DNA from 4 places in the Ideonella sp. FW305-24 genome. Region 2 is predicted to be linked to each of the others. Evidence: predicted binding sites of a transcription regulator. Region 2 holds the regulator's gene; each other region holds the start of a gene.
What was found. Region 2 encodes FNR, which switches genes on or off when oxygen is low (the NO sensors DNR and NnrR bind a similar motif). Its sites were predicted from a motif close to TTGATNNNNATCAA; they were not measured.

Region 1: AC3WR5_RS18130 (PHA/PHB synthase family protein) is a predicted target of FNR. The motif match lies at 6,099-6,112, and genes of this name have one in related genera.
Region 3: AC3WR5_RS28315 (OmpW/AlkL family protein) is a predicted target of FNR. The motif match lies at 2,260-2,273, and genes of this name have one in related genera.
Region 4: AC3WR5_RS21400 (basic amino acid/polyamine antiporter) is a predicted target of FNR. The motif match lies at 5,370-5,383, and genes of this name have one in related genera.

What each region holds. Positions count from the first base shown of each region.
Region 1 is NZ_JBYTAI010000006.1:212,589-220,306, forward strand. Features, by position in the region: gene rbbA (ribosome-associated ATPase/putative transporter RbbA) at 1-1,018, opposite strand, end outside; gene AC3WR5_RS18115 (HlyD family secretion protein) at 1,027-2,100, opposite strand; gene AC3WR5_RS18120 (efflux transporter outer membrane subunit) at 2,112-3,506, opposite strand; gene fabI (enoyl-ACP reductase FabI) at 3,509-4,276, opposite strand; gene AC3WR5_RS18130 (PHA/PHB synthase family protein) at 4,278-6,038, opposite strand; gene AC3WR5_RS18135 (TetR/AcrR family transcriptional regulator) at 6,175-6,843, shown strand; gene pdxR (MocR-like pyridoxine biosynthesis transcription factor PdxR) at 6,835-7,718, opposite strand, start outside.
Region 2 is NZ_JBYTAI010000001.1:196,202-203,919, forward strand. Features, by position in the region: gene AC3WR5_RS00835 (PAS domain S-box protein) at 1-67, shown strand, start outside; gene AC3WR5_RS00840 (Crp/Fnr family transcriptional regulator) at 77-919, opposite strand; gene AC3WR5_RS00845 (Rossmann-fold NAD(P)-binding domain-containing protein) at 1,151-1,675, shown strand; partial or broken gene AC3WR5_RS00850 (MFS transporter) at 1,645-2,842, opposite strand; gene AC3WR5_RS00855 (sulfite exporter TauE/SafE family protein) at 3,049-3,735, opposite strand; gene hemN (oxygen-independent coproporphyrinogen III oxidase) at 3,743-5,176, opposite strand; gene fnr (fumarate/nitrate reduction transcriptional regulator Fnr) at 5,297-6,037, shown strand; gene AC3WR5_RS00870 (hypothetical protein) at 6,096-6,416, opposite strand; gene AC3WR5_RS00875 (nitrogen fixation protein FixH) at 6,391-6,624, opposite strand; gene ccoG (cytochrome c oxidase accessory protein CcoG) at 6,648-7,718, opposite strand, start outside.
Region 3 is NZ_JBYTAI010000015.1:86,251-93,968, forward strand. Features, by position in the region: gene AC3WR5_RS28310 (tetratricopeptide repeat protein) at 100-1,524, shown strand; gene AC3WR5_RS28315 (OmpW/AlkL family protein) at 1,526-2,140, opposite strand; gene metF (methylenetetrahydrofolate reductase [NAD(P)H]) at 2,313-3,143, opposite strand; gene AC3WR5_RS28325 (TlyA family RNA methyltransferase) at 3,163-3,885, opposite strand; gene AC3WR5_RS28330 (DEAD/DEAH box helicase) at 3,959-7,480, opposite strand; gene ahcY (adenosylhomocysteinase) at 7,511-7,718, opposite strand, start outside.
Region 4 is NZ_JBYTAI010000008.1:132,570-140,287, forward strand. Features, by position in the region: gene AC3WR5_RS21365 (hypothetical protein) at 1-204, opposite strand, end outside; gene AC3WR5_RS21370 (carotenoid oxygenase family protein) at 323-1,837, opposite strand; gene AC3WR5_RS21375 (DUF2141 domain-containing protein) at 1,862-2,287, opposite strand; gene AC3WR5_RS21380 (IclR family transcriptional regulator) at 2,439-3,230, opposite strand; gene AC3WR5_RS21385 (TRAP transporter substrate-binding protein) at 3,346-4,377, shown strand; gene AC3WR5_RS21390 (type II 3-dehydroquinate dehydratase) at 4,403-4,852, shown strand; gene AC3WR5_RS21395 (hypothetical protein) at 4,954-5,271, shown strand; gene AC3WR5_RS21400 (basic amino acid/polyamine antiporter) at 5,518-6,933, shown strand; gene arcA (arginine deiminase) at 6,944-7,718, shown strand, end outside.

The sequences.
Region 1 (7,718 bases), on a different contig from region 2:
CAATCGGCTGGCCGAACAGCCGGGCCTCGCCCTCGCTGGCCGGCAGCAGGCCAGTCAGCATCTTCATGGTGGTGGACTTGCCGCAGCCGTTCGAGCCGAGGAAGCCGAAGATCTCGCCGCGGCGGATGCGGAAGTCCACATGGTCAACGGCGACGAAATCGCCAAAGCGCATCGTCAGTCCGCGCGCCTCGATGGCAATGGCCTCTGCGCCCCCCTCGTCGGCCTGCAGCGGTGGCACCACGACTTCGTGGTGGCCGCGCCGCCGTTCCTCTGGCAAGAGCGCGATGAAGGCGGCCTCCAGGCTGGCGCAGCCGCTGCGCTGGCGCAGCTCGGCCGGGCTGCCGGTGGCCAGCACGCGGCCGGCGTCCATCGCCACCAGCCAGTCGAAGCGCTCGGCCTCTTCCATGTAGGCGGTGGCGACCACCACGCTCATGCCGGGCCGCTCGGCCCGGATGCGGCCGATCAGCTCCCAGAACTGGGCCCGGGAGAGCGGGTCCACGCCGGTGGTGGGTTCGTCGAGGATCAGCAGGTCCGGGTCGTGGATCAGCGCGCAGCACAGGCCCAGCTTCTGCTTCATGCCGCCCGAGAGCTTGCCCGCGGGGCGCTGCAGAAAGGGCCGCAGGCCGGTGCTGGCGGTCAGCGTGTCGATGCGGCTGCGCCGCTCGGCGCTGCGGTGGCCGAACAGGCGGCCGAAGAACTGCAGGTTCTCCTCGACCGACAGCGTGGGGTAGAGGTTCTTGCCCAGGCCTTGCGGCATGTAGGCAATGCGCGGGCAGACGGCCTCGCGGTGGGCGCGGCTGGCCATGTCGCCGCCCAGCGCCAGCACCGTGCCGGCCTGCACCGCGCGCGCACCAGCCAGCAGCGACAGCAGGCTGGACTTGCCCACGCCGTCCGGTCCGATCAGGCCGACCATGCAGCCGGCCGGCAGCGCCAGCGTCACGTCGTCCAGCGCCACGGTCTTGCCGTGGCGCAGGGTCACGCCGCTGAAGCTCGCGACCGGTGCCGCGGCAGGACTCACTGGAGGGCTCACCGAGGCACCTGCACCGCCAGCTCGGCGGGCCAGGCGGCCTGCGGGTCCAGCTTGAGCCAGGCCACGCCGGGCAGGCCGGTCTTGACCTGCTTCAGGTGCTTCTGCAACAGCTCGCGGCCGATCTGCGCCTTGACGCGGAACATCAGCTTCTGCCGCTCGCTGGCCGTCTCCACCGTCTTGGGCGTGAACTGCGCGGTGCTGGCGACAAAGGCCACCTTGGCCGGGATCACGTACTGCGGCGCGGCGTCCAGCACGATGTGCACCTCGCTGCCCAGCGCCAGCCGGCCGGCCACCTGTTCGGGCACGAAGAAGGTCATGTAGACGTCCGACAGGTCCACCAGGTTCAGCAGCTTGCCGCCGCCGCCCAGCACCTCGCCGGCCTGGGCGATGCGGTACTGCACCCGGCCGGCGCGCGGCGCGGTGAGGGCGCTGTCGTCGATGTCGGCCTGGATGCGGGCCAGCGTGGCGTCTGCGGCAAGCTGCGCGGCCTGGGCGCTGCTGACCTGGGTGCGCGCGGCGACCACGCCGGCCCGGGCCGCGGCGACCTGGGCCTGCGCGGCATTCAACCCAGCCTGGGCGCTGCGCACGCGGGCGCGGTCGTCGTCCAGCTCCTGGTCGGACGACGCGCCTTCCTTGGTCAAGGTCTCGGAGCGGGCCTGGCGGCGGCGGGCGGCGTCCAGCTCGCTCTCGCGCTGCGCAACCTGGGCCAGCGCGGTCTGCACATCGCTCTCGCGCACCGTCACCTGGGCCTGGGCGCTGGCCACGCCGCTGACGGCCTGCTCGCGCCGCGCGCGGCCCTCGTCGCGCTGGGCTTCCAGCGTCTGCACCTGCATGTGGGCCAGCGGCTGGCCGGCGCTGACGAAGTCGCCTTCGTCGACCAGGATGTCCTGCACCCGGCCACCCAGCTTGGTGGCCACGTCGACCTCGGTCGCCTCGATGCGGCCGTTGCCACTGACAAAGCCTTCGCCAGGCCCGTGCGGGCGCAGCGCGCTCCAGGCATAGGCCCCGGCGCCGGCGGCCACGGCCAGCAGGCCGGCGCCCAGGATCAGGTGTTGTTTGGTGATGGGCATGGTGGTGTTCGTCAAAGTGCGTCGCCGCCGAGCGCGGCATAGAGGCTGACCTGGCTGCTCAGCAGCGCGCGCTGGGCCTGCACCTGCTGCTGCTCGGCGGCCAGCAGGTCGCGCTGGGCGTCCAGCACTTCGAGGAAGGCGGCGGAGCCGGCGTCGTAGCGCAGCGTGGACAGGCGGGCGCGTTCGCGCTGGGCCGCCAGCGCCTGCTGGGCGATCGCCAGCTGGCGGGCCAGGCCCTGGCGTGCGGCCAGCGCGTCGTTGACATCGCGGAAGGCGCCCTGCACGGTGGCTTCGTAACGGGCCAGCGCTTCATCCCGGCGCGCCTGGGCGCCGGCCAGGTTGGCCTCGCGGCGGCCGCCGTCGAACAGCGGCAGCGTGATCTGCGGGGCAAAGCTCCAGGCCGCGCTGCCGGTGGCAAACAGCCCGTTCAACTCGGCGCTGGCGGTACCGGCCTGGCCGGTCAGCGCAATGCGGGGGAAAAAGGCGGCGCGGGCGGCGCCGATGTTGGCATTGGCCGCCTTGAGCTGGTGCTCGGCGGCCAGCAGGTCCGGCCTGTGGTCCAGCAGCTCAGCGGGCAGCCCCGGCTGCAGCTCGGCCAGCCGGGTGGCGGCCAGCAGCGGCACGGTGCGGCTGTCCAGCGGGCCGCCGACCAGCAGCATCAGCGCATGGGCCTGGTTGGCCCGCGCGAGGTCGAGCTGGGCGCTCAGCGCCTGGGCCTGGGTCAGCAGCGTCTGCACCTGGGTCAGCGCCAGCCGCGAGGTGGCGCCCACCTCCACCCTGCGGGTGAAGATGCGCAAGCTTTCGCTGCGGCTGCTGACGGTGAGATTGGCCAGCGCCAGGCGCTCGTCCAACTCGCGCAGCGCCAGGTCGGCCTGGGCCACCTGGGTGATGAGGCTGAGACGGGCGGCGGCCTGCGCCGCTTCGCTGGCCAGGAAGCTTTCTCGCGCCGCGCCTTCGAGGCTGCGCACCCGGCCCCAGAAGTCCAGCTCCCAGCTGGCCAGGCCCAGGCCGACCTGGAAGTCATTGCCCACCACCGGCCGACCGGTGAGGTTCAGGTCGCCCGGCACCCGCTGGCGCTGGCCGCCGGCCTGGGCGGCCAGCGTGGGCAGGGCCTCGGCCTGCTGGATGCCCAGCGCGGCGCGGGCCTGCGCCACGCGGGCCGCAGCCTGGCGCAGGTCGCGGTTGTGGTCCAGCGCCTGCGCGATCAGGGCCTGCAGGCGGGCGTCGGCGAAATAGTCCTGCCAGGGCAGCGAGGCAGCCTGGCGCGCCAGCGGCGGCGCGCCCAGCTCGAACTGCGCCGGGACCGGCGGCTCTGGCCGGGTGTACGGCGGCGCCAGCGAGGCGCAGCCAGCCAGCAGCAGGCCGCCAGACCAAACGAAAGCAAGGAAGCGTCGAGATAAATGCATGGCTAGCCCAGGATGTGCATGCCGGCGTCGATGTAGAGCGTGTCGCCGGTGATGGCGCGCGCCAGGTCGCTGACCAAAAAACTGCAGAGCTCGCCGATCTCCTGCTGCGTGACCAGCCGGCGCAGCGGGGCGCGGGCGGCGCTGTCCTGCAGCAGTGCATCGAAATGGGCGATGCCGGAGGCGGCGCGTGTGGCCAGCGGGCCAGGCGACACCGCGTTCACGCGAATGCCGCGCTGCCCGAGCTCGGTGGCAAGGTAGCGCACGCTGGCTTCCAGCGCGGCCTTGACCGGCCCCATCACGCCGTAGTTGGCAATCACCTCGTCGGCACCCTGGTAGCTCATGGTCAGCAAACAACCGCCGTCCGCCATCAGCGGCTCGGCGAGCCGGGCCATGCGCAGCAGCGAGTGGCAGGAGACGTCCATGGCCTGCGCAAAGCCCTCGGGAGAACTGTCGACCACTCGGCCGTGCAGATCCGCACCGGGCGCGAAGGCGATGGAGTGCAGCACGAAGTCGAGCCTGCCCCAGCGCTGGGTGATGGCCTCGAACACCGCTTCCAGCTGGCCGGGCTGCTGCACGTCCAGCGGCAACATCAGCGCCGCGTTCAGCGCCTGGGCCAGCGGTTCGACGTGCGGACGGGCCTTGTCGTTGAGCCAGGTCAGCGCCAGTTCGGCGCCGGCCGCCTGGAAGGCCTGCGCGCAGCCCCAGGCAATGCTCTGTGCGTTGGCGATGCCCACCACCAGGCCTTTCTTGCCGCTCAGGTCGATGACCATGTCAGCGCACCATCACGTAGCTGCCGGGCGCATCGGCCAGCGCGCCCTTGTGGCGGCCACCCATGTGCGGCGGCTTGACCGGGGCGCCGGAATGCGCCGCCAGCCAAGCCTGCCAGGCCGGCCACCACGAGCCTTCGTGCTGCGGCGCCGCCGCCAGCCAGTCGTCCGCCGTCAAGCTCGGGCCTTCGGCAGGACGGGTCAGCAACTGATGGTGGCGATGGCCGGCACCGGGTGGGTTGACGATGCCCGCGTTGTGGCCGCCGCTGGTCAGCGCGAAAGTGATCTCGGCCGGGCACAGGTGGTGCAGCTTGTAGACCGAGCGCCACGGTGCGACGTGGTCGGTCAGCGTGCCCACCATGAACACCGGCAGCCGCAGGTCGGCCAGCGAGACGGGGTGGCCGTCGACCATGAAGCGGCCTTCGGCCAGGTCGTTCTTCAGGAACAGCTGGCGCAGGTACTGCGAATGCATGCGGGCCGGCATGCGGGTGGCGTCGGCGTTCCAGGCCATCAGGTCGTTCATCGGTGCGCGCTGGCCCAGCAGGTATTCGTTGACCATGCGCGACCACAGCAGGTCGTTGGAGCGCAGCATCTGGAAGGCGCCAGCCATCTGGCTGGCCTTGAGGTAGCCGGTGCGCGCCATCTGCGCTTCCAGCAGGCTGACCTGGTTCTCGTCGATGAACAGGCCCAGCTCGCCGGGTTCGTGGAAATCGGTCTGGGCGGCGAACAGCGTCATCGAAGCCAGCGCCTCCGGCTCGGTGCGCGCGAGTGCGGCGGCGGCCATGCTCAGCAGCGTGCCGCCCAGGCAGTAGCCCACGGCATGCACCGGCTGCTTGGGCACGATGTCCCGCACGGCGGCCAGCGCGGCGGCTACGCCCAGCGAGAGGTAGTCGTCCATGCCGAGTTCGCGGTCCTCGGCCTGCGGGTTCTTCCACGAGATGCAGAACACCGTGTGGCCCTGGTCGACCAGGAACTTGATCAGCGAGTTGTGCGGCGACAGGTCCAGGATGTAGTACTTCATGATCCAGGCCGGCACGATCAGCACCGGCTCCGGATGCACCGTGGGCGTGCTGGGGGCGTACTGGATCAGCTCCATCAGCGCGGTCTTCAGCACCACCTTGCCGGGGGTGACGGCCAGGTTGCGGCCGACCTGGAAGGGTTCGGTGCCGGCCGGCGGCGCGTGCACCGCCTCGCGCTGCAGGTCCTCCACGGCGTTGAGGAAACCGCGTGCGAGGTTGGCGCCCAGCTGGGCCTGGGTGCGCTCGAGCACCACCGGGTTGGTGAGCAACTGGTTGCCGGGCGAGGCCAGGTCCAGCAGCTGGCGCGCGCCAAAGGCCACCAGGTCCTGGTGGTGCTTTTCCACGCCCCACACGCCTTGCGTGGCCGCGGCCCACCACTGCTCGGTCAGCAGGAAGGACTGGTGCAGCAGGTTGAACGGCCAGCGCTGCCACTCGGGGGCCTCGAAGCGGCGGTCGTGCGCCGGCGGAGCCACGCAGCAGCCCTCGGCCGGCGCGCGGCCGGCGGCAGCGCCACAGGCCAGCGCGTAGTGGGTCCATTGCTGGGCCTGCTGCCAGGCCAGGCTGCCCAGGTCGGCACGCTTGCCGGGCGAGGCGGCCAGGTGCAGCGACCAGTCCAGCCAGGCCAGCAGCGGCGAGGCCAGCGACAGCGAAGCGCTGCCACGGGCCAGCGCGGCGTGCACCAGCGGGTCGATGCGCTCGGCAAGGCTGGGGAGTTCGGGGCGGGTGAGGAGAGCGGGCGTCGGCATGGCGATGTCCTGCGGGGGACCGGGATGGCGCCAATGTAGGAAGCCGCGGCCCCACCCCTCTTGAGGCAGATCAAGCAAGTGACCGACTGGTCAGTCTCCAATGCCGTGGCAGGACACAACACCAGGAGACATGCGCATGCCAGCCCCCATTCCCTTGCAGGCCTGCGTGGCGCCTGCCCCCGCGCCCCAGCGGCGCCGCGAGCCGCCCGAGGTGCGGGTGCAGCAGATCCTCGATGCGGCGCTGCTGGCCTTTGCCGAGCGCGGTTTCGCGGCCACGCGCATGGACGACATCGCCGCGCTGTGCGGGCTGTCCAAGGGCGGGCTCTACGGCCACTTCAAGGGCAAGGACGAGCTGTTCGAAGCACTGATCGGCCGCCACCTGCAAGTCCCCGATCCGGGCTCAGCAGAGCAGCCGCCGCCCACCGCGCTGCGGCCACTGGTAGAGTGGTTGGTCGGCCGCATGTACCAGCGCATGGGCGATCCCGGCACCACGGCGATGCTGCGCCTGCTGATCGCCGAAGGCCGGCGCGTGCCCGAATTGGTAGCGCGCTGGCGCTCCCAGGTGCTGGAGCCCCATTGGCAGTCGCTCAGTGCGATCCTGGCCGAGGCGGCGGCGCACAGCGGTGCACCGTCCGGCGTGCGGACCGAAGTGCTGGTACGCGAACCGCGGCTGATCCTCGCGCCCGCCGTGTTGCTGATGCTGACGCAGCTGATTTTCGGCGAGCACGATGCGGCAGACGCCGAGCGCATGCGCAGCGCCCACGTGAACATGCTGTGCGAGTGGCTGGCGCCCGCATCAGCCTGAGGTTTCGCGCACGGCCCGTGCCAGCAGCCGGACCTGGCGGTCCATGGCCTGCGCCCTGACATGGCCGTAGCCGAGCACCAGGCCGTTCAGCGGCCCGTGCGGGCAGCCGGGGACCTGGTGCTGGCTCAGGGGCCGAGCCACCACGCCAAGGACAGCGGCACGTGCGCTGGCCTGCACGTCGACCACGCCCTGCGGCAGCGTGATGCACAGGTGCAGGCCCGCGCCGTGGCCGACCGGCACGACGCTCTCGCCGAATTCCTGCTGCAGCGCGGCCAGCAGCGCCTCGCGGCGCTCGCGGTAGAGGCGGCGCATGCGGCGCAGGTGGGCCAGGTAGGCGCCGCTGTGAAGCAGGGCGGCCAGCGCGCGCTGCTCGGGCATGCGGCCGCGCGGCTGCAGCCGGCTCATGGCCTCGGCAAACGGCGCCACCATGCCGGCCGGCACGACGATGTAGCCGGTGCGCAGCGCCGGCAACAGCGTCTTGCTTAAGGTGCCGAGGTAAAACACCGGCGCGGCCGGCTCCAGGCCTTGCAGCGCGTGCAGCGGCGCCTCGGTGTGGCGGAACTCGCTGTCGTAGTCGTCTTCCAGGATCCAGCTGCCATGGCGCCGGGCATTGGCGATCAGCGCGAGCCGGCGCGGCAGGCTGAGCACCGAGCCCAGCGGGTATTGGTGCGAGGGCGTAACGTAGACCAGCTTCGGCGGATGGCGCCAGTCGGCGTCGGTGAGGCGCAGGCCTTCGCCGTCGACCGGCTTGCCGACCACCTTCAGCAGCGCGGACTGGCAGGCCGTGAGCGCACCGCCGTAGCCGGGGTCTTCCAGCCAGGCGGTGTCGCCGGCATCGGCCAGCACGCTGGCGCAGAGCTGCAGGCTTTGCTGGG
Region 2 (7,718 bases):
GCTGCGCAAGCCCTACAGCCGCAGCGAACTGGCGCAGGCGCTGGCCCGCGTCATTGGCACCAGGTGATTCGCTGGCTCACTGCAACGTAGGCGCAGCCGGCAGTTCGTCGGCCACCGGCGAAAGGCAGCGCTGCACAAAGGCTGACAGGGCGCTCACGTCCGGGATCTGCACCTCGCGGCGGCCCTTCTCGGCGAAGCAGATGATCCCGTCGCGGGCCAGGCGCGACAGCGCGCGGCTGACGGTCTCCAGCGTCATGCCCAGGTAGTTGCCGATCTCGGCGCGGCTCATGCGCAGCGTGAATTGATCGGTGCGCAGGCCACGCTTGGCCAGCGACTCGGCCCAGTAACGCAGGAAGTCCGCCACGCGCGCGTCGGCAGGCAGCGTGCAGACCGACATCAGCGAATCACGGTCACGGGTGATCTCGCGGCTCATCGCCTGGTGCAGCACCGTCAGCAGAGCCGGTTGGCGCAGGCTGGCGGCCACCAGGGCGTCATAGCGCACGCTCCAGACCTCGCCGGTGTCCATGGCCACGGCGTCGCAGCCATAGTGGCCATGGGCAATGCCGTCGAAGCCCAGCCAGTCGCCGCGGAACTTCAGGCTGACCACCTGCTCGCGGCCATCGGCCGACAGGCGCACCAGCTTCACGAAGCCGGCGTTCATCAGGTGCAGGCAGGCAAAGGCTTCGCCGGCTTGGTAGATGCGATCGCCTGCATGCACCACGCGGCGCTGCGGCGCAAGCGCCTCGCCGATCAGGGTCAGCGTGTCGCCGATCTGGGCAGCGGCACTGAGCTGCGTGCGCGCCAGGCCTGGCAGCTTGGGCGCTTGCGCCATGGCCCGAGCCGGGGGCGTCGGCATCGCCATCACGTGGGCGGCAGGAACGGCGATGGCAGAGGCAGTGGCGGCGGCAGAGCTGTGCATGGGGATCTCCAGGGCGTTGGCATTCAGGTTGAGATGAATGCTAGGCAGCGCCTGCAACACAGGCATCAACGGCCCGCGTCGCTCGGTAACAGTGGGTCAACAGACCGTGTCAACCGCGTATCAGGCAGGCCGGCGGCGGCGGGCTTGACGCCGCGCAAATGCGCGCCGCGCTGCCGCCGCTAGGCTGGGCCTCCGCGCAATCAAGGCTTGCGCCGCACCTCCCCGCAACCCATGCCTGCCCGCTCCCACATCCTTCCGTCCCCCATGCCCGAGACGCTGCCTCCCGCGAATCTCGCCGCCCGGCAGGCCACACTGCTGGCCAGCGCGCGCAGCCTGCAACGGGCGGCCGCGGCCGGCACCGCTTCGCAACCGCTGCGCGGCCTGAACCTCGGGCTGCTGTGCGAAGACAGTGCGGCCGACCCCACCCAAGGCGCCGGCCTGCTGCGCCGTGCCGCGCTGGCGCTGGGCGCACAGGTGGCGCTGGTGCGCCCCAGCCAGTGGCAGACCGGCACGCCAGAGGACCTGCAACCCACGCTGCGCCTGCTCGGCCGCTTCTATGAGGCGCTGGCCTGCGAGGGCCTGCCCGCCGCGCTGGTGCAGCAGATCCGCAGCGAGGCCGGCGTGCCGGTCTGCCAGGACCTGGCCTCGGGCGCGCATCCAGGCCACACGCTGGCCGACCAGCTCGAAGGCCAGAGCTCCGAGGCCGACAAGCGCTGCTACCTGCTTCAGGCGCTGCTGCTGGACGCGCTGCGCTGAGTCGCGGTGAATGACGACTCACTCAGCGCTGCGGCACGCTCACGCCACACGCTGTAGCCCGCCACCGCAAGGCCGCCCAGCGTCAGCACGGCCGCCACCCAGGGCAGGTGCGCGAGGCCGGGCCCGTGGTCGATCACCACGCCGCCCAGCCAGGCGCCCAGCGCGTTGCCCAGGTTGAAGGCGGCGATGTTGAGGCTGGACGCCATGCTCTGCCCGGCTCCCTCCGCCTTGCTGAGCACGCGCAGCTGAAGCGGTGCCACGGTGGCGAACGCGCCGGTGCCCAGCAGCCCGACGAACAGCACCGCGGCGATGGGGTTGCCCATCACGAACCCCATCAGCACCAGCACGATGGCGAGTGCGGCCAGCGAGCCGAGCAGCATGCGCACCGGCGCGCGGTCGGTCAGCCGGCCGCCGATGACGTTGCCGAGGATCATGCCGACGCCGAACATCAGCAGGATCACCGACACCGTGGCCTCGGCAAAGCCGGTGACCTGGGTCAACAGCGGCTGGATGTAGGTGAACACGGCGAACACGCCGGCGAAGCCGAACACGGTGGCCGCGAGCCCGAGCACGACGTGCAGCCGTCCCAGCACCTTCAGTTCCTCCTTCAGCGACACGCCGCTGCCGCAGCCCGCCTCCCTCGCCGAGACGAACAGCGCGATGACCGCCATCGCGACGAGGCCGATGGCGCACACGGCCCAGAACGTAGCCCGCCAGCCGAAGTTCAGCCCGAGCCAGGAACCCACCGGCACGCCCAGCAGCGTTGCGACCGTCAGGCCGGTGAACATCGTCGAGAGCGCAGCGGCCTTTCGGTCCGGCGGCACCACGCTGGTGGCGACGACTGCGCCCACGCCGAAGAAGGTGCCGTGCGCCAGCGAGGTGATGACCCGCGCCACCATCAGCACCGCGTAGCTGGGCGCCAGCGCACAGGCCAGGTTGCCGAGCGTGAAGATGACCATCAGCGCGAGCAGCGCCGTCTTGCGCGGCACCTTGCTCAGCGCTGCCGTGAGCAGCGGCGCCCCCACGAACACGCCGAGCGCGTAACCGGAAATGAGCAGGCCTGCGGTGGACCTTCAGGTCGGCCGCGAGCTGCAGCAGCAGGCCCATGATGACGAACTCGGTCGTGCCGATGCCAAAGGCGCCGATGGTCAGCGCATAGAGGGCCATCGAAGGGCGCTTGCCGGCGTTTGCGGAGGCGCCCTGGCTGGATTGCGGTGGGTTGGTCATGCCGGCGTGGTCTCCATGGTCGATGCCTGGAAGACTAGCGACGGCTTGTGTTCCCCACCTCTCCCGAAAACGCCCTCCTGGTGCCGGCTGATGGGGGGAGGCCTGACTCTCCCCGGCCCCTGGCCGCGGGGCACCTTCTCAGGCTCTCAGGCCACGCACCAGGCAGCGAACTGCGCCAGCAAGCCATGGCTCAGCGCCCAGCCCGAGCCCAGCACCAGGCCGGCGCCGGCCATGCGGTAGCCCCAGGCCTGCGCCAGCACGGGCGAGACGCGCTGGCCGCGCCAGCTTTGCCAGCGGGTCCACAGCCAGGGCGCCAGCGCCAATGCGGGCATGGAGCCCAGCGCAAACGCGGCCATCACCAGCGCACCGCCCAAGGCATCGTTCGCCAATGTGGCGAGCAACAGGCCGGCCTGCAGCGCGCCGCAAGGCAGCGCCACCCAACCCAGCCCGGCCAGGCCGGCGCGCCAGGGCCGGCGGCGGCCACCCACCCAGCGCACCGGACTGGCACCGTCGCGCAGCAAGGCAGCCGGCAAGCGGCCGGTCAACAGCCACCACAGGCCCAGCGCCAGCAGCGCCAGGTGCAGCGCCACCCACAGCGGCCGCAGCGCCGGCACGGCCTGGCTCCAGGCACCCAGCGCCGCCACGCTGGCCGCCGCCAGCGCACCGCCAGCCATGTAGCCCACGAGCCGGCCCAGCTGGAAGCCGGCCAGGTTGCGCCCGCAGCCACCGGTGAGCGCCGCACACGGCCCGGCGCACATGCTGGCGCAATGCGGCGAAGCGGCCACGCCCATGGCCAGGCCGGCAAGCACCAACGGCAACACGGCAGCGGTCATCAGGCGCTCAAATCATCCTGGAGAAACGCTCGCGCTGGCGGTCGGTCTGCAGGTAGCGGTCGAAGACCATGGCCACTGCGCGCACCACATACCAGCCGGTGGCGGTGACCTGCAAGGCATCCGGCTCAATCTCGACCAACCCTGCCTCGGCCAGCGGCGCCAGCTGCTGCAGCTCGGTGGCGAAGTAGCTGCGCATGTCCATCAGGTGGGCCAGCTCGATGGATTCGAAGTCGACCCGGCCCTGGCACATCAGCGCCATGATGACGGCGCGGCGCACCAGGTCGTCCCTCACCAGCGCCACGCCGCGCTGCACCGGCAGTTCGCCCTGGCGCAGCGCGTCGTAGTACTCGGGCAGGGTCTTGGCGTTCTGGTGGTAGCTCGCGCCCACGCGGCCGATGGCCGACACACCCAGTCCTATCAGGTCGCAATCGGGCTGGGTGCTGTAGCCCTGGAAATTGCGGTGCAGCCGACCTTCGCGCTTGGCCACGGCAAGAGGATCGTCCGGCAGCGCGAAGTGGTCCATGCCCACATAGGTGTAGCCGCGACCCAGCAAGCCGGCGATGGCACCGCCCAGCATTTCCACACGTTGCGCGGCGCTGGGCAGCTGCAGGGTGTCGATGCGGCGCTGCGGCTTGAAGCGCTGCGGCAGGTGGGCATAGGCGTACAGCGCCAGGCGGTCCGGCCGCAGTTCGCCGATCTGCGCAATGGTGCGCGCGAAGCTGGCCGGCGTCTGCTGCGGCAGGCCGTAGATCAGGTCGGCATTGATGGAGGCGAAGCCCAGTTCGCGCGCGCTGACCATCAAGGCTTTCACGCTTTCGAACGGCTGCACGCGGTGCACCGCCTGCTGCACCTGCGGATCGAAGTCCTGCACGCCGAAGCTGATGCGGTTGAAGCCCAGTGTGCGCAGGTGGGCCAGGCGCTCGGCGCTGACGGTGCGCGGGTCGACCTCGATCGACAGCTCCGCCCCTTCGGTGAAGCCGAAGGCTGCGCGCAGCGAAGCCAGCAGACGGCCCAGCTCCTCGTCGGACAGGAAGGTCGGCGAGCCGCCGCCCAGGTGCAGCTGCGAGACCAGCTGCGAAGCCGACGGGCCGTCGCCCAGTGCGGCGCGCACCAGGCCGATCTCGGTGTCCAGCGCCTGCAGGTATTCGGTGGCGCGCTCGTGATGGCGGGTGATGACCTTGTTGCAGGCGCAGTAGTAGCAGACCGACTCGCAGAACGGAATGTGCACGTAGACCGACAGCGGCCCGCCCAGCGCCGCGCCGCCGCCGCGCAACGCCAGCGCTCGGCGGCACTCGGCCGGGCCGAAGGCTTCGACGAAGCGGTCTGCCGTGGGGTAGGAGGTGTAGCGCGGGCCGGGGGCGTCGAAGCGCCGCAGCAAGGCCTCGGGCAGCAGCGGCGACGCCTGCTCTGCGCCAGCGGAGGTCGACGAAAGGACTGTCATGCCCGGCATGCTGCCCGGCACCGGCCTTGGCCGGCTTGATCTGGCGCAAGCGCCCACAGCAGCCGGGCTTGAACAATCAGGTCCCGGACCTTTGTTGTCTCACATCAAGACTGCCCCGCCATGATTCCCCTGACCGATGCCTGCGCCGCCCAGGCCAAGCCCAATGTGGCCTGCTCACACTGCAATCTGCGCGAGCTGTGCCTGCCGGTGGGCATTCCGGAAGACGAACTGCAGCGGCTGGACGGCATGGTCGCCACCCGCCGCAGCGTGCGCCGCGGCCACACGCTGTTTCGCCACGGCGATCCGTTCGAAGCGGTCTACGCGGTGCGCACCGGCTTCTTCAAGACCCGCATCACGCCCGAAGACGGGCGCGACCAAGTCACCGGCTTCCAGATGGCGGGCGAACTGCTGGGTCTGGACGGCATTGGCAATGACCACCATGCCTGCGACGCCGTGGCGCTGGAAGACTCTCAGGTTTGCGTGATTCCCTACAGCCAGCTCACGCAGCTCTCGCGCGAATTCCCCGGCCTGCAGCGCCAGTTCCACAAGATCATGAGCCGCGAGATCGTGCGCGACCATGGCGTGATGCTGCTGCTGGGCAGCATGCGGGCCGAAGAGCGCCTGGCAGTGTTCCTGCTGAACCTCTCGCAGCGGCTCAAGGCGCGCGGCTTCTCGCCGTCTTCGCTGGTGCTGCGCATGACACGCGAGGAAATTGGCACCTACCTGGGCCTGAAGCTGGAGACCGTGAGCCGCTGCTTCTCGAAGTTCCAGGAAGACGGCGTGCTGGCGGTACGCCAGCGGCAGATCGACGTGCTGGACCCCGAGGCCTTGCAGCGCCTGGTAAACAACGCGCACGGCTGATCCAGCCGAGCCGCGGCGGTGCCACCCCCCTGCGTGACGGGCTCCGCGGCGCCAGCGGTCATTCGGGCGCCGCCTCGCGCTCGCGCCGCAAGCCGCCCACCAGCCACAAAGTAGCGGCCGACGAAATGGCGGTCGTGACCCAGAAGACCAGGAATGCCAGCGAACAGATGGCGTTGCGCGACCATTCGGATTCGCCGCTGCCTGGCAGGTCGTGCACGCTGCCGGGGTCCACGAAGGCGAACATCAGGCCGGCGAGCAGGCCCGCCATCACGAATGCAGGCCAGAGCACCAGCAGCAGCCTGCTGCGAAGCCTGGGCCGGAAAGCGACGGTGCGCTCCTCCGGCTCGTCTTCCTCAACGGCGTGTGGGGCTGGCAGCATGATTGCGCGCCTGCATGGCATCGGTCGTGGCCCCCTGCTCTGCGCTGCCCGCCTCCAACAGCGGCCGGTCCCGGCCGTGCAGCGCCAGGCCGAAGGTGGCGAAGCTCGCCACCACCACGAGGGCGGGGCCGCCAAACACCATCCAGGCAGTGGGCACCCGCCACCAGGGCAAGGTCGGTTGAAACTGTTCGATGGGCCTTGCCTTCATGGCTTGTCTCCTTGTTGGCGGAATCAGCGGGGGATCACAAACGAGGACTTTTCGCTCACCGCGGCACCCGCGGCGCCCAGCGGCGACACCTCGAAACGGATCGGGTGGGCGCCCGGTTTCAAGGCCGCCGCCTGCTCGGGCGGCACCCGCACCGCGAGCGTCACCCAGCGGGCTTCGGCAGGCAGCAGGCTGACCTCCGGGCTGCCGGACAGCACAGCGCCGGGAATGCCCTGCACTGCCACGTGATAGCGCTGTGGCTGCTCGGTGGCATTCATCAACTGCAGCCGGAAGACGTTCTCGACCAGGCCGTCTTCAACGATGCGCGCCAGCGTGGCGCGGTCGCGCACCACGTCCACCTTCAGCGTGCGGCGCAGACTGAGGCTGGTGACAAACGCGACGGCGATGACGATCAGCACCGCGCCATAGATCAGCACCCGGGGCCGCAGCAGGTGCGGCAGGTCAAGCGCTGGCTTGGGCGGCTTGGTGAGGTCCGGATGCGGTTCCTGCCGGGCCAGCGCATTCTGCGTGGCATAGCGGATCAGGCCGCGCGGATAGTGCATCTTGTCCATCACACCGTCGCAGGCGTCGATGCAGGCGGTGCAGGCGATGCATTCGTACTGCAGCCCCTCGCGGATGTCGATGCCGGCCGGGCAGACCTGCACGCACAGGCTGCAGTCGATGCACTGGCCCAGGCCGGCGCTCGCCAGGTCGGTGCCGCGGGCGCGCGTGCCGCGTGGGTCGCCGCGAGCGCTGTCGTAGCTGACGATCAGCGTGTCCTTGTCAAACATCGCGCTCTGGAAGCGCGCGTACGGGCACATGTACTGGCAGACCTGCTCGCGCAGGAAACCAGCGTTGCCGTAGGTGGCCAGGCCGTAGAAATTGACCCAGAACCATTCCCAGGGGCCGAAGTCCAGCGTGAAGGCCTCGGTCCACAGGCTGTGGATCGGCGTGAAATAGCCCACGAAGGTGAAGCCTGTCCACAGGCCCAGCAGCACCCACACCACGTGCTTGCCGCCCTTGCGCCAGAGCTTGTTCAGCGTCCATGGGCCGGCGTCCAGCTTCATGCGGGCGCCGCGTTCGCCCTCGAAGCGGCG
Region 3 (7,718 bases), on a different contig from region 2:
ACGTACCTGTCAATCGTCGTTATAGTCCCGCGAAGGGGCTCGCCGGCATTCGTGCGCGCGGGCCGGGAGTGGCCACTAGAAAACCGGCGGCAGGGCTGCATGCAGGCATTGGATTTCCACGTCTCCAAGACGTTAAAGGTTCAGTTTTTCTCGATGAACGACGGCGGTCGGCGGCCGCTGGCCGTGACCTTCACGCCCTCGAACAACAAGCAGCTCGACGGCACGGGGTTTGGCGGCGACTTCCTGCTGAAGTCAGGTTTCGATGTCCTGGCATTCAAGTCTTCGGTGGATGGCTGGTTTCAGGAAGTGCCCGCCGAACTCTTTTCGGCCATCAATGCCTTTGTGGCCGATCGAGGCCATGAGCGCCGGGTGGGCTACGGCTCGTCGATGGGGGGCTTTGCAGCCATCGCGTTTTCAGGTCGGTTGAAACTCGACACCGTCCTGGCCTGCTCCCCTCAGTTCGCGATCGACCAAGCATTCGACAAGCGCTGGGCATTTTTCGGCCAGCAATTGGCCTGGCGCTACCGCATTGATGCGGCTGCGCTGGGAGCCGATTGCCGCTACTTCGTGTGGGCCGATTCGCAGGACGCAGACTGGCTGCACGTGGACCGATTGAGGGCCCTGATCGCGCCTTCTCGGCTGCATGTTTTGGCCTTGCCGCACAGTGGTCATCCCTGCCTTCAATTCCTCCATGAAGCCAGGCAGTTGAAGCCCGCGGTGCTGGACGTGCTGCAGGGCGATTCGCTCGGGCCGCAGTTGCATCGCCATGCGCGCCGCGACTCGAAGACCTACTGGAAAAATCTTTCAAGGCGGTTGCTGACCCATCGTCGGCCACATGCAGCGCTCGCAGCTGCGCATGCGGCCGTGGCCCGTGATGAGCGGGACCCGACCTCGATCTGGCTCAAGGCCAAAGTCCTGCAGGTGTTGGGGCGAGAGGATGAGGCCAGGCAACTGAGCCGTCAGATGCTTGGCGACGGGGAGCACCCAAGACGCTTGTTTCAGCTGAGCCGGCGCCAGATGCAGGCCGAACAGTGGGTAGACGCGCTGTCCGCCATCGACGCCGCGCTGGCCATGGCGCCGGGCTCGGCGCAGTTCCACATGCAGCGCGCGCAGGTGCTGTCGCGCACGGGTCGCATGGGCGACGCCGTGCAGGCGGCGCGGGAGGCGCACTTCATCGCGACCGACGATCCCGAAATGAACGAGCAGTTGGGCAAGCTGCTGCTCAAGATCGATGACCTGCCGGGCGCCCGCGAGGTCCTGGCCCAGGCGCTCGCAAGCGGCGTCAGGTCCGCGGGCATCTTCCTGCACCTCAGCGCGACCCTGCTCAAGCTGGGCCGGTTGAACATGGCGCTGCGTGTTGCGGAGGATAGCCTGCGGCATTGGCCGGAAGATCAGCGCCTGCAGTCGCATCTGGCCCGGCTGCAGGCGCGGGTGTCGGCAGGTGGCGCGCGGCATCGGCGCCGGCCGGCCGGCGCCGCGCAGGTGTGGGATGAACTGTCCTGGGTGAAGATCGCCCGGGCTTGAATCAGAACCGCTTGCCGACACCCACGCTGACCAGCAGCGGGTTGACCTTGAAGGTGCCGACCTTGGTGCCGGCCGAGCTCACATCGGTCTCGATCTGCACCTTCTTCAGGTCGAAGTTGACCAGCCAGCCGTCCTTCACCGGCACGTCCACGCCGGCTTGCAGCGCCCAGCCGAAGCTGTTCTTCTTGATCGAGGGCGACAGCGCCGCATCTACCGCGGGCTCGAAGCTGACCGACGAGAAGCGGGTGTAGTTCAGGCCGGCGCCGACGTAGGGCCGCAACGCCTTCAGGTCGGTGAAGTGGTACTGCAGCGTCAGCGTGGGTGGCAGGTGCTTGAGGCTGCCGATGATGGTGTCGCCCGAGCGGATGGTGTGGCGCTGCGGGTAGGTCAGCACCAGTTCGGTGGCGATGTTGGGCGTGAAGAAGTAGCTGACATCGAACTCGGGAAAGGCCTTGTCGTTGATCTTCAGGTCCAGCCCGGTGCTGTCGCTGTTGTCGGACTGCAGGTAGAGCGCACGGGCGCGCAGCAGCCACTGGCCGCTGTCTTGCTGGGCGGCGGCGAATTGGGGGGCGAGGGCGGCGGCAACGGCGGCCAGGGCGATGAGGGTCTTGCGCATGGTGGCGAACTCCTTGTTGTTGAATGACATGACGTGATGTCATTGCAACCGGGGGAGGGGTTCGTCAAGCTGTGCTGGCGCAAGTTGCCGGTGCGCGAGGCGGTGTCCGCGGAAAGCGCTTGATCCAGGTCAGCATTGGCGCAGGCGCGGTGATGCGCCGGCGCCACAGGGCTCAGCCGCCCAGGCCCAGCCGCTCGCAGAGCGCCAGCGTGGCCGTGCTCTGGTTCATCGTGTAGAAGTGCAGGCTCGGCGCGCCACCGGCGATCAGGCGCTCGCACAGCGCGCTGACCACGTCCAGCCCGAAGGCCTTGATGCTGGCCGTGTCATCGCCAAAGCTTTGCAGCCGCATGCGGATCCAGCGCGGAATGTCGGCGCCGGTGCTGTCGGCAAAGCGCATCAGGCCGCTGGCGTTGGTGATGGGCATGATGCCGGGCACGATGGGCAGGTCCAGCCCCAGCGCGCGGGCTTCGTCGACGAAGCGGAAATACGCATCGGCATTGAAGAAGAACTGCGTCATCGCCGAGTTCGCACCGGCCCGCGCCTTGGTCGCGAAGGCCTCCAGGTCGGCTTGCGGCGACCTGGCCTGCGGGTGCATCTCCGGATAGGCGGCCACTTCGATGTGGAAGTGTGTGCCGGTGGTCTCGCGGATGAAGGCGATCAGGTCGCTGGCATAGCGGAACTCGCCGAAGGCGCCGTAGCCACTGGGCAGGTCGCCGCGCAGCGCCACCAGCCGGCGGATGCCGGCGCCCTGGAACAGCTGCAGCTTCTCGCGCACCGACGCGCGCGTGGCCCCCACGCAGGTGAAGTGCGAGGCCGCGTCCATGCCCTCGGCCAGGATGGCCTGCACGGCGGCCAGCGTGCCGTCTTGCGTCGAGCCGCCAGCGCCATAGGTCACCGAGCAGAACTCGGGCTTGAGCGCATAGAGCTGCTGGCGCACGGCAGCAAGTTTGACCACGCCTTCGGGCGTCTTCGGCGGAAAGAACTCTAGGCTGATGGAGGTCATGTCAATCTGGCTTGCAGGTTCAAGCGGGCTGCTTGGCCCAGACGAAGAATTCGGTGTTGCCGTTGCCGCCCTTGATCGGGCTCTCGAAGTACTTCTGCACCTTCAGGCCGTGCGCCTTGCAGGCCTGCCAGAGGCGGTTCTCGACCTCGATGAAGTGCACCTTGTCCTTGACGATGCCGCCCTTGCCGATCTGCGCGGGCTGCAGCTCGAACTGCGGCTTGATCAGCACCAGCAGGTCGCCGCCCGGCGCCAGGTACTCGACCATGGTCGGCAGCACGTGGGTGGAGGTGATGAAGGACAGGTCGCCGGTCACGAAGTTGAAGCTGTGCGGTTCGTAGCTGGCCGCAAACGGCGAGCCCTCGACGTCGCGCGCGTTCTGGCCCTCGAAGCTGGTCACGCGCTCGTCGGCCTGCAGCTTGGGGTGCAACTGGCCGTGGCCCACGTCGATGCCCACCACATGGGCCGCGCCCGCCTGCAGCAGCGCGTCGGTGAAGCCGCCGGTGCTCTGCCCCAGGTCCAGGCATTGCCGCCCGGCCACGTCGATCTTGCAGGCCTTCAGCGCGCCTTCCAGCTTCAGCCCGCCGCGCGAGACAAAACGCAGCTCGGCGTCGTCGGTGACCTGCAGCTCACACTCCTCCGGCACGTCCAGCCCCGCCTTGTTGATCACCGCCCAGCCCTTGGGCCCCTTCCACCGCACGGCATGGCTCTCGATCAGGCGCTGAGCCGCCGACCGGGTGGCCACGAGGCCTCGTTGAAGAATCAATTGATCTGCGCGCATGGAGTTCCAGTGGAATGTGAGAGGGCGGCGATGCTGTTCATGCAGAGGCCATTTCGGAATTTTCGGTGGAGACGCTGCTGGCTTCGCCGAGCGTGGCAGCGCCCAGCGGCTGCAGCAGCCAGTTCAGGTCGGCTTCGCTGAGGCGGGCGCTGGTGTCTTCGGCATCTGCTGCGCCTTGCACGCTGCGGGCAAGTTCTGCCTTGCGGGCCTGCATCGCGAGGATGCGCTCTTCCAGCGTGCCATCAGCCACGAGCTTGTAGACGAAGACGGTCTGGGTCCGCCCCAGACGGTGGGCCCGGTCGGTGGCCTGGTTCTCGGCAGCCGGGTTCCACCAGGGGTCGAAATGGATCACGGTGTCGGCCTGCGGCAGGTTCAGGCCGGTGCCGCCGGCTTTCAGGCTGATCAGGAACAGCGGCACCTCGCCCGATGTGAAACGGGTGATCGCGGCCTCGCGGTCCAGGGTGTCGCCGGTCAGAAGTGTCCAGCGCAGGTCGGCGCTGGCCAGCGCGGCTTCGATCAGCGCCAGCATCGAGGTGAACTGAGAGAACAGCAATATGCGGCGGCCTTCTTCCAGCATCTGCGGCAGGTTCTCCAGCAACCAGGTCAGCTTGGCCGATTCGCTGCCGATCTTCTGGCGGTTGTTCTTCAGCTTGACCAGTCGCGGGTCGCAGCAGGCCTGGCGCAGCTTGAGCAAGGCGTCCAGCACGAAGATCTGGGAACGGGCCAGGCCTTTGGCGGCGAGCGCCTTCTGCACCGAGGCCTCGGCGGCAGCGCGGATGGTTTCATAAAGATTGGCTTGCGCTGCGCCCAGTTGCACGCGCACGACCTGCTCGATCTTCGGCGGCAGTTCCGATGCCACCATGCGCTTGTCCCGGCGCAGCATGAAGGGCATGAGCCGGCGGCGGAGCAAGGCCAGGCGACGGCTGTCGCGCTGCTTTTCGATGGGCGTGCGGTACAGCTCGGTGAAGCGCGGCTCGCGCCCGAGGTAGCCCGGCAGCACCAGGTCGAACAGGCTCCACAGCTCGCCCAGGTGGTTCTCCATCGGCGTGCCGGTCAGCGCGATGCGGTGGTGGGCGTGCAGTTGCCGGGCCGCCTTGGCGGTATGGGTGCGCGCATTCTTCAGCGTCTGGGCCTCGTCCAGGACCAGGGCATGCCAGGACTGTTCGACCAGCACGTGCAGATCGCGTTGCAGCAAGGGGTAGGTCGTCAGTACCACATCGTGTTCAGCCAACTCGGCGTGGCGCGCGTGGCGGCCGGCGCCGTGCAGCACCAGCATGCGCAGTTCGGGCGCGAAGCGCTCGCATTCGCGGTGCCAGTTGCCGACCAGGCTGGTAGGCACCACGATCAGGCTTGGGTGCCGGCCCAGGCCACGTCGTTGTTCGTCCAGCAGGTGGGTCAGGGTCTGCAGGGTCTTGCCCAGGCCCATGTCGTCTGCCAGCACGCCGCCCAGGCGATGCTTGGCGAGTGCGCTCATCCAGGCCCAGCCCTGTTGCTGGTACGGCCGCAGCTTGGCCTGCAGTCCCTCGGGAGGCGGTGGCAGCGTGACTCCGGCCTGGCGTGGCGCCAGCACCTCTCGTAAAGCGGCATGGCCGTTTTGGCCGAACTCGGCCTGGTCGGCGCCCAGCCGCAAGGCTTCCACCGGCGAAAGGCTCAAGGATTCGCTGCCGAAGTCGCCTTCGCGTTCCCCCAGCAGCTCGATCAGCACCTGCAGCCACGGCCGTAGCGGCGCCGAGGGCAGCTGCCACCAGTGGTTGTCGTCCGTTTGCAGCCAGAAATGCTCGGGCAGGGCGGCGGGATCGTTGGCGGCATCCAGATTCAGGCCGGCCAGCACCTGCGGCAGCAAGGGCAGCAGGTTGATGCGCCGGCCGTCGATGTCGAAGCCCAGGGAAAGGTCCAACCAGCCCCCGGCATCGCGCGGGTCGCTGCTTTCCAGGCTGGCGGAGATGTCGTCGACCCGCTGGGTGCGGCGCAGCCAATCCTCGTCGAGTTCAACGATGAAGCCCAGCTCGCGCAGTGGCGCGAAATCCTGGGTCAGCCAGCCGGCCAGCAGGGTCTTCGGGTCTTCGCTCCTGGCGCCACCCAGTTGCCAGTGGTGCGGCGGGTCCGTGATGTCCGATGTGGTCACATGGCGCGGTGTGGCGAATTCGGCCCAGGCATGCGCTGCGGCCAATTCGGCGGCCGGCTCGCGGTGCAGTTCCACTAACCCTTGCGCGCTCGTAACGAACTGGCGTACGGGCGCGCGCGCCGGCCAGGGGGCGCAACGCAGGCCGTCGTAGTCGAGCCAAAGTTCCGCCTCGGCCACGGGCGCGGGTGCAGCAGGTTTCGAGCGCCTGGCCGCCGGTTCGGGCCAGCGCAGCCGGAGCACTGGCCGCGGCGCGATCTGCCGGATGGTGCGCACCACCGGCTCGGCCACGGCCTCCGGCAGCGAAGGCAGCAGCCCCCGCAGTTCCGGCTGCTGGCGCAGCCAGGCCTCCGGCATGGGCGGGCAGCGCAGCCATTGCGCAACCTGCGACTCGGCGATGCCTTGCAGATCCAGTGGACCGATGCAGTGGGTGGCGTCGTCCCGATAGAGATTGGCCTGCCCCAGGTAGGGCACGGCAGCGGCTTCCTGGCCGTGCGCGTCCCGGATGCATGGGCTCAGCGCCCACATGGCCGAGGCCAGGGGCTGCCAGGTCCAGTCCAGGCGGCGGCTCGGGCCCCAATGCCAGGGTGCAGACGGCGTGTCGTCGGACAGGCGCTGAACCACGCGGCCACTGGCCAGGACCCGCTCCAGCGTGGGTCGCGCCAGCGCGCCGGCCAGGACGCCCCAAGGCAGGGTGTTCCAGCGCGAACCGGACAGGTGCTGCATGGCCTCCAGGTTCTGCAGCAGGAACAGCAAATCCGGGTCTCCGGCATGGGCGTTGAAGTCGTGAAAGTTCTGCGAGGGCAGGCTTTGCAAGCGTCCCGGCAACCCGGTCTTCTTCAGCAATTTGCTGCGCGCCGGCCTCAGCGTGAGCCTGTGCTCGCCCGGCTGATGGCCGCGATGTTCTGCCAGTTCGAAATAAACGATGCCATCGGGCTGTGAGGGTCTGAAAGACAGGCTGACCCGAACCAACTGTTGATTTTCCAGCCAGCGCTGAGCCGCCGCTTCTTCGGCGGACGGCTGCCGGGACGCCGCTTTGCCCACCGGTGTTGCCGCCGGTGCCGAGGTGGCGCGCGGCGCCTGGGGCTGGGTGGGTGGCACGACCTCAGGCTGCTGCCTTGACAGCTCAAGCAACAGCGCGACCGCGTGCTTGCAGCGCTGGCCTACCGGGCAATCGCAGCCCGCGCCAAACCACCACTGGCCGTTTTCGTCGCGCACCAGGTCCAGCCAGGTCTCGTAGTTGCCCGAGCTGCCGCCCACTTCGGCGTCCACCGTCCAGCCGGGGTTCGCATTCGGGTCTTCGGTGAGTGTGAGCTCGCCGACCCGCCGCTCGCGAGCGTAGCGTTCGCCACGCTCGCGAGCACCCGAGCCGAACTGTTGCAGCAAGGTGCTCAGTCCGGGGCCGGACACTGCCTGCAACTCATCGTCGTCGTACATGGCGAGGCGAACGCTGGGCGCGAAACCGGGTCAGTACCGGTAGGTGTCGGGCTTGTAGGGGCCTTGCTTGGGCACGCCAATGTAGGCCGCCTGCTCGTCCGTCAGCTCGGTCAGCATCGCGCCGACCTTCTTCAGGTGCAGGCGGGCGACCTTCTCGTCCAGGTGCTTGGGCAGCACGTAGACCTTGCCCACGTCGTAGCCGTCCTTGTGGCAGAACAGCTCGATCTGGGCGATGGTC
Region 4 (7,718 bases), on a different contig from region 2:
CTTGCCGTCGGCCTTCAGCGACTTCAGGCTGGCCTTGAGCTTGGCCAGTGCTGCAAGCGCCGTCGCCGGCAATTCCACGCGCCAACCGTCTTCCGCTTCCGAGATCGAGGTGTAGTCCACCTTGGCTTCCACCAGGAAAGCCAGTTTCTTCGGCAATTCGAAGCGTCCTGCTTCGATGCGGCTGCGGTCGATCTTCTTGGCCATGCGTTCAATCCTTGAAAGAGGTAAGGGCCCAATCGTAACTTGCGCACATTCGCGGGTGTGGCCGCCGTCCGGCACGGTGTGCGAATCTGCCGCTTGCAATGGTGCCGGGCCGCATTCCTCAGGCAGCCGTGAAGTTGCCGTGGAAGCCATACGGCAACCCGTACGGCAGGGTCGCCTGCGCGACGGGTCCGTCCGCGAGGTGGCGCGCGTCCAGCAGGTTGACGCGTGTCACGCCATTGGCCGTGTCGAAGCTCGTGCCCAGCAGCCAGGCGTCGAGTTCGCCCTGCTTGCCAGGCTTGGGCACGACGATGTGCTCTTCGACCACCGTGCCCGGGCCGTAGTCATGGCGCTGCGTGCGGCCGGTCTGGAGGTCGCGCAGCTGCAGGCCGTGGAACCACTGCGGCCGGCCTGCGCCGCGGTCCCAGCTGGCGACGGTCAGCAGGTGGCGGGTGGCCTGGCCGTTGCGCAGCGGATGCACGCGTGGGAACTCGACGGTGTCCTGCATGCCTTCGACGCGGACCTTTCCGGTCCGCATGTCCAGCACCGCGAGTTGCGTGCTGGACCCGCCGAAGCTGGCCGGGTGGCCGGCCACCAGAGACGACGCCCCGTGCATCAGGAACTCGGGCGTGGGTGAGCTGACGAAGCTCAGCACGATGCTGCCGTCGGCGCGCTCATGGGCGTTGCCCACGTGGAAGACCATTTGCGACGGCAGCTCGAACACGCGCCGCTGGGCGATGTCGTCCTTCTTCATCACCAGGATGCGCAGCGGCTCCTTGGGTTCATGGGTGAAGGCCTTGCCGCCTGTCACGTCTTCGCCGAAGTTGAGCTTCACCGGCGGCAGCGGCAGCACGATGTGGCGCTCGGTGATCGCCGCATCGTGTGCCATGCCGCCGGGGTAGGGCGACTCGCCGATCTGCGCCTTGACCAGCTGGCCCATCGGGTCGACATGCCAGACCACCAGGTTCGCGCCGACGCTGCCGAAGTTCCACAGGTTGCCCTTGGCGTCCAGCTTCGGATGGGCCGAGAACGGCATCTGCGCCAGGCCTTGCTGCCAGGTCACCGGGCCCAGCGTGGCGAGGTCGTCGGGGCTGAGCGCAAACGCCGAGCCGCCTTCCCACATCGCCAGCACCCTGCCGGCGTGCTCCATCGCGTTGGTGTTGGCAACGTTGAAGCTGTCCGGGCCTTGCGCGGGTTCGCCGCCCTCGATGCGCGTGCCGTAGGCATTGAAGAGGAACTTGCCGGCCTTCTGCTCGGCGACCAGCTTGGGCGTGCGCACCAGGCGGCCGAGGTGGCGCACCGCGGGCTTGGCACCGCCGCTGAAGCTGAACTGCTGCACCATGCCGTCGCCCGCGAACCAGTGGTGGTAGCGCTGGCCGTCGCGCTCGTTCAGTGCCGGGCCGTTGCGGTAGAAGCGTCCACGGAATTCGGCGGGCCACTTGCCCGACAGGCTCAGCGCATCGCAGCGCAGGTCCTGATCGGTCACGCCCTTGAATGGCTTCAGCCAGGGTTGGCCGGCCACCGCATCGTCAAAGACCTGGCCCTCGGGCGAGCGCGCAAAGGCTGGCCAGCGGGTCGCGGCAGTCGCAGCGGCAAAGGCACGGAGGAAGGCGCGGCGTTGCAGGGTGGTGCGCATGGGGTGCTCCGCTTGGCCCGTCGACTACTTGGAGAGCTTGACGACGAGGGTCTCGGTGCCCAGCGGCACCTGTGCCGAGTCCCAGCTCGGTCCCATCATTGCGACCTTGCCCGAGGCGCCCCAGGGCTCGGTCGGCATGCCAAACGGGTTGGCGTCCATCTTGCCGTTGGCGTTCAGGTCTTGATAGGCCGTCAGCGCGACAGTGTCGCCGGTCAGGCCGCAGACCTGGATCGCCATCGTCTCGCCAGTCACCGCCAGTTGCAGCTGGCTTGCCGCGGTCTTGCGGAAGCTGGCAACGTCCGTGTAGGCCGCAACCATCAACGGCCCCTGGCCGGTGCGCAGGTTCTGCACCTCGACCTTGGCGCAGCCGCCCGGCGCTTCGGCGTGCGCCAGCGTGGCGAAGAAAGCCAGTGCGAGGCCGGCGGCGGCGGCGGTGAACAATGCTTTCATGAGGACTCCCGTGGTTGGCGAATGAGCGGACTCTAGGAGTGCTCGCCCTGCCTCGCACCGCGGATGCGACGGAACGGCGCCAGGCGGCGCGAGATGTCGGGCGGCGGCGCGAATTGCAGCCGGCGGCCGGCGCACCCGGCAGACTCGCGCTTCAGACGGTCCGGGTCTGACGACGGAAAAGCGGCGAAGCACCGCTGGCCGCCTCGATCTCCTGCGCACAGTGCAGCAGCGGCTCGCTGAGCTGGTCCATGCGGTATTCGGTCAGCCGCACCAGCGGGCCGGCAATGGTCACCACGCCAATGGTCTCGCCACCGCGCGCGCGCACCGGTGCGGCCATGGCCGACATCGACGGCGCGAAGACTTCGGTGATGCTGCTGAAGCCGCGCTTTCGGGCGCTGCGCACGAAGCCCATCAAGGCTTTCGCGGTGGTCGGTGCGCGTGGCCCGAAGTCCGCGGGCTTGCCGAAACCCTGCCGCGCCACCAACGCAAGCCCGTCCTCGTCGCTCAGCGTGGAGAGCCAGGCGTGGCCGGCGGCACTGCAGGACAGGCGGACCGACGAGCCCATGTCCGGGTCATAGCGCAGGCCGCGCCGCGCGCCCTGAGCCTTGGCGACGAAGGTCAGGTCCTCCCCGTCGACCACGGCCAGTCGCACCAGCTCGCCGCTGGCTTCGGCCAGCCGGTCGAGCGAAGACTGGGCCACATCCACCACGCCGGTGGCGCTCAGGTAGCCCAGCCCCAACGACACCAGCTTGATCGTCAGCACGTACTCGCCTTGTTCGCGCAGCTGCCGCACATACCCGCAGCGGCCCAGCTCGGTGAGCAGGCGGTGCGTGGCGCTGAGCGGCAGGCCCAGCGACGTGGCAATGGCCGAGATGGCCAGCCCGTCCGGCTGGCTGGACAGCAGTTCGAGGATCTTCAGGCTGCGTTCGAGGGGACCGCTCATGGCGTCACTGTAGCGCCGCGGCCATCGCCGATCCGGTGCGCGTATTCCATGATGGAAAGTCTTTCCACATTTGCCGAAGATGCCGCCCATCTGCTGTACTTCGCCTGGGACGCCCATGACTCTCGACCGCTGTTGTTCCCGCCGTCTGCTGCCGCGCTGGTTCGGCCTTGCAAGCCTGCTGTGTGCAGTGCTGTCTGCCGCCAACGCCCAGGACATCCAGGAGCGCACCATCCGCTTCGGGCACCTGAACAATGCCGACCACCCCGTGAGCTTTGGCGTGAAGCGCTTTGGTGAGCTGGTGGCGGCCAAGAGCGGCGGCAAGCTGAAGGTGCTGGAGTTCCCGGCCTCCACGCTGGGCAACGAGATGCAGCAGCAGTCGGCGCTGCAGGGCGGCATCCAGGAAATGTCGGCACCGGCCACCACCTCGCTGGCCGGCATCGTGCGCGAGTTCGGCCTGCTGGACTTTCCGTTTGCGGTGGCGGACTACGCGCAGGCCGATGCCCTGCTGGACGGCCCGCTGGGCCAGGCGCTGATCGCCAGGCTGCCGGAGAAGGGCTTGATCGCGCTGGGCTACTGGGACCTGGGTTTTCGCAACGTGACCAACAGCAAGCGGCCCATCACCAAGGCCGAGGACCTGGACGGCCTGAAGCTGCGTGTGATTCCCAACCCGGTCTTCCTCGACACCTTCAAGGCCTTCAAGGCCAACCCGGTGCCGATGCCGTTTGCCGAGCTGTACGGCGCACTGGAAGCCCGCGCGGTAGACGGCCAGGAGAACCCGTTTGCGGTCATCCTGTCGAACAAGTTCTTCGAGGTGCAGAAGTACGTCAGCGCCACGCGCCATGTGTATGCGGCCAACATCGTGCTGGTCAGCAAGAAGTTCTGGGACAAGCTCTCGCTGACCGAGCAGAAGATCATGAACGACGCGGCCAACGAGGCCCGTGGCTACCAGCGCCAGGTGAGCCGCGCCGCGGCCCAGCGTTCGGTGGGCGAACTGCAGGCCAAGGGCATGCAGTACAACGAGGTCTCGGCGGCGGAGCAGGCCCGCATGCGGCAGATTGCCAAGCCGGTGACCGAGAAATTCATGGCCAGCTACGACCCGGCCATCACCAGGCTCTACGTTTCAGAGCTTGCGCGCCTGCACCATTGAAGTACCCTTTGATCTCCCGTTCACCATGAAGATCCTCGTCCTCCACGGCCCCAACCTGAACCTGTTCGGCCGCCGCGAGCCGCACATCTACGGCACCACCACGCTGGCCCAGATCAACGGCCACCTGGAATCGCTCGCCAGCGAACTGGCCGTCGAGCTGACCATCTTCCAGTCCAACCACGAAGGCGCGCTGATCGACCAGCTGCATGCCCACATCGACACCGCGCAGGGCGCGCTGCTGAACCCGGCCGGCCTGACGCAGCACGGCGTGCCGCTGCACGACGCGATCAAGGCCATGCCGTTTCCCATCCTCGAAATCCACATGAGCAACATTGCCGCGCGCGAAGCGTGGCGTGCGCATTCCATCATTTCGCCAGCCGTGAAGGCGACGATCCAGGGCCTGGGCTGGCGCTCGTACACAGCAGGGCTGCGCGTGCTGGTCGAGACCCTGCGGGACGCGCTGCCGGTGGCCTGAATCCCCCGGTGCTGCGGGGCAAACAGGTTTCCGATAACCCCTAAAAGAGGGGTGGCGAAGGCGCGTGGCCTGTCGTTAGCATGCGGCCCATGAGCCCGTCGATGATGTCCGCCTCCCCCGCCTTGCCTGGCAGCCAGCAGTCTGCCAATGATGCGCAGGCCGCCGACGCTGGCCCCGATGCCGGCAACAACCAGCGCCTGCGCGACCTGGTCGATGCGCTGGGTGTGAGCCCTGCTGTGGCGCTCACGCTGTTCAACCGCGGCCTGGGCACCAGCGCGCATTCGGACAGCGAATGGAAGGCCTTGATGGCTTCCCCCTCAACGCCCCGTTTCCGCCCGCTGGACAGCCGCCTGCTGGCCCACGCCGAACAGGCCTTCGCCCGGGCGGCCCGTCCGCCGCGCCGCGGCATCCAGGGCTGATCAGCCGACGCTGCAGATCGGCGCGCTGCCGCGTTTGATGCGCGCTTGATGAGCGGCTGGAGGAGCGCGGCGACCGCGCGGCGCTTGTGGTGGCGCGGTTGATGGATGTCAAGGTGCGAGCCAGGCACCGGCCTAGAGTGACTGATGTCACAAAAGTCCGGGATCAAGGCCATGAATTCGCACCCTCCTCTCCGCAGTTCGCGGCCGTTGCCGCGCCTTGCAGAAGTGCCACGCGCATCACCCGTCATGGCAGTCGGGGGCCGGGGCGCGTTGGGGCTGGGCGCGCTCAGCAGCCTGGTCGTCGGCTCGATGATTGGCTCGGGCGTGTTCTCGCTGCCGCAGAACATGGCAGCGGGTGCCGGTGCCGGTGCCATCCTGCTGGGCTGGGCGGTGACGGCGGTGGGCATGCTGTCGCTGGCGCTGATGTTCGTGCAGCTGTCACGACAGGCGCCCGATGCGATTGGCGGCGTCTACGGTTATGCCCGTGCCGGCTTTGGCGACTTTGTCGGCTTCAACTCGGCCTGGGGTTACTGGCTCTCGGCGGTGATCGGCAATGCCGGCTACCTCATCATCATCTTCTCGTCGCTGGCCTACTTCCTGCCGAACCTGGGCTTTGGCGATGGCAACACCGCGGCCGGCATTGCCGGCGCGTCGGTGCTGTTGTGGCTTTATCACGCGCTGGTGCTGCGCGGCGTGAAGTCGGCCGCGGCGGTGAACACCGTCGTCACGCTGGCCAAGCTGGTGCCGCTGGCGCTGTTCGGCGTGCTGGTGGCGCTGGCCTTCCAGGCCCGCAGCTTCTCGCTGGACTTCTGGGGCAGCGAAGCCCTTGGCCCTGTGTTCGGCCAGGTCAAGTCGACCATGCTGGTCACCGTCTGGGCCTTCATCGGCATCGAAGGGGCGGCGGTCTTCTCGGGCCGGGCGCGTGAGCCTGGCGACGTGGGCCGTGCCACCGTCATCGGCTTCCTGCTGACGATCGTGCTCTACATGGCCATCACGCTGCTCTCGCTCGGCGTGGTGCCGCAGGCCGAACTGGCCGCGATGAAGAACCCGTCAACCGCTGCGGTGCTGGAGCGGGCGGTGGGTTCCTGGGGTGCCGTGCTGATGCTGGGCGGCGTGCTGCTCTCGGTGGGTGGCGCGATGCTGTCCTGGACCATGCTGGCCGCCGAGGTGCCGTTTTCTGCCGGCAAGGAGCGGGTCTTCCCCACGGCCTTCGCGCGCGAGAACGCGCAGGGCGCGCCGACGACCGCGCTGTGGTGGAGCAATGGCGTGGTGCAGTTGATGCTGCTGCTGTCCTTCTTCGCCGGGGATGCCTACCTGGCGCTGATCAAGCTGGCCACCTCGACCATCCTGGTGCCCTACCTCTTGTGCGCACTGTTCGCACTCAAGCTTTCGCTGCGCAAGGGCGGCGCAGCGCTCGGCCTGACCGGTGGCGTGGCCACGGTCTACAGCCTTTGGCTGCTGTACGCGGCCGGCCCGATCTACCTGCTGCTCACGGCGCTGATCTACGCGCCTGGCCTGGCGGTGCATGCCTGGTCCCAGCGGGCCCAGGGTCGCAGCGTGCTGCGCGGGGCCGAATGGGCGCTGGCCGCGGTGCTGGTGGCGGCAGCGGCGGCGACGCTGGCCATGCTGGCCAATGGCTCGCTGGACCTGGCCAAGATCTGAAGGACGCATGATGCAACAAGGTGTTTTTTCCGAAGTCGGCCGCCTGCGCAGCGTGCTGGTCTGCCGCCCCGGCCTGGCCCATCGCCGCCTGACCCCGGCCAACTGCCACGAGCTGCTGTTCGATGACGTGCTGTGGGTGGAGCGCGCGCAGCGCGATTTTGCGCAATTCGTTCACGAGATGCGCAGCCGCGACATCGAGGTGCTGGAGCTGCACGAGCTGCTGGCCCAGACCCTGGCGCTGCCAGAGGCCAAGCGCTGGCTGCTGGAACGCAAGATCGCGCCGGACACCGTTGGCCCCGGCATGCTCGAAGAGCTGCGCGCCGCGCTGGCCGAGCTGCCACCGGCCCGGCTTGCCGAACTGCTGATTGGCGGCATGACCAAGGCCGACCTGCCTTTCCAGCCGCGCGGTCTGCTGGGCGCCTACCTTGCGCTCGAAGACTTCGTGCTGCCGCCCCTGCCCAACACCTTGTTCACCCGCGACACCACCTGCTGGGTGGGTCATGGCGTGAGCCTGAACCCGCTGTATTGGCCGGCTCGCCGTGGCGAGACGCTGCTGACGGCCGCCATCTACCGCTTCCACCCGCGCTTCGAGAACGCGGGTTTCAAGACCTGGTTCGGCGATCCGACGCAGGATCATGGCCTGGCCACGCTGGAAGGCGGCGATGTGATGATGCTGGGCGAAGGCGTGGTGCTGGTGGGCATGGGCGAGCGCAGCAGCCCGCAGGCGGTGATGCAGTTCGCGCAGTCCCTGATGCAGGGCGGCGCGGCCCGCGCCGTGATCGCGG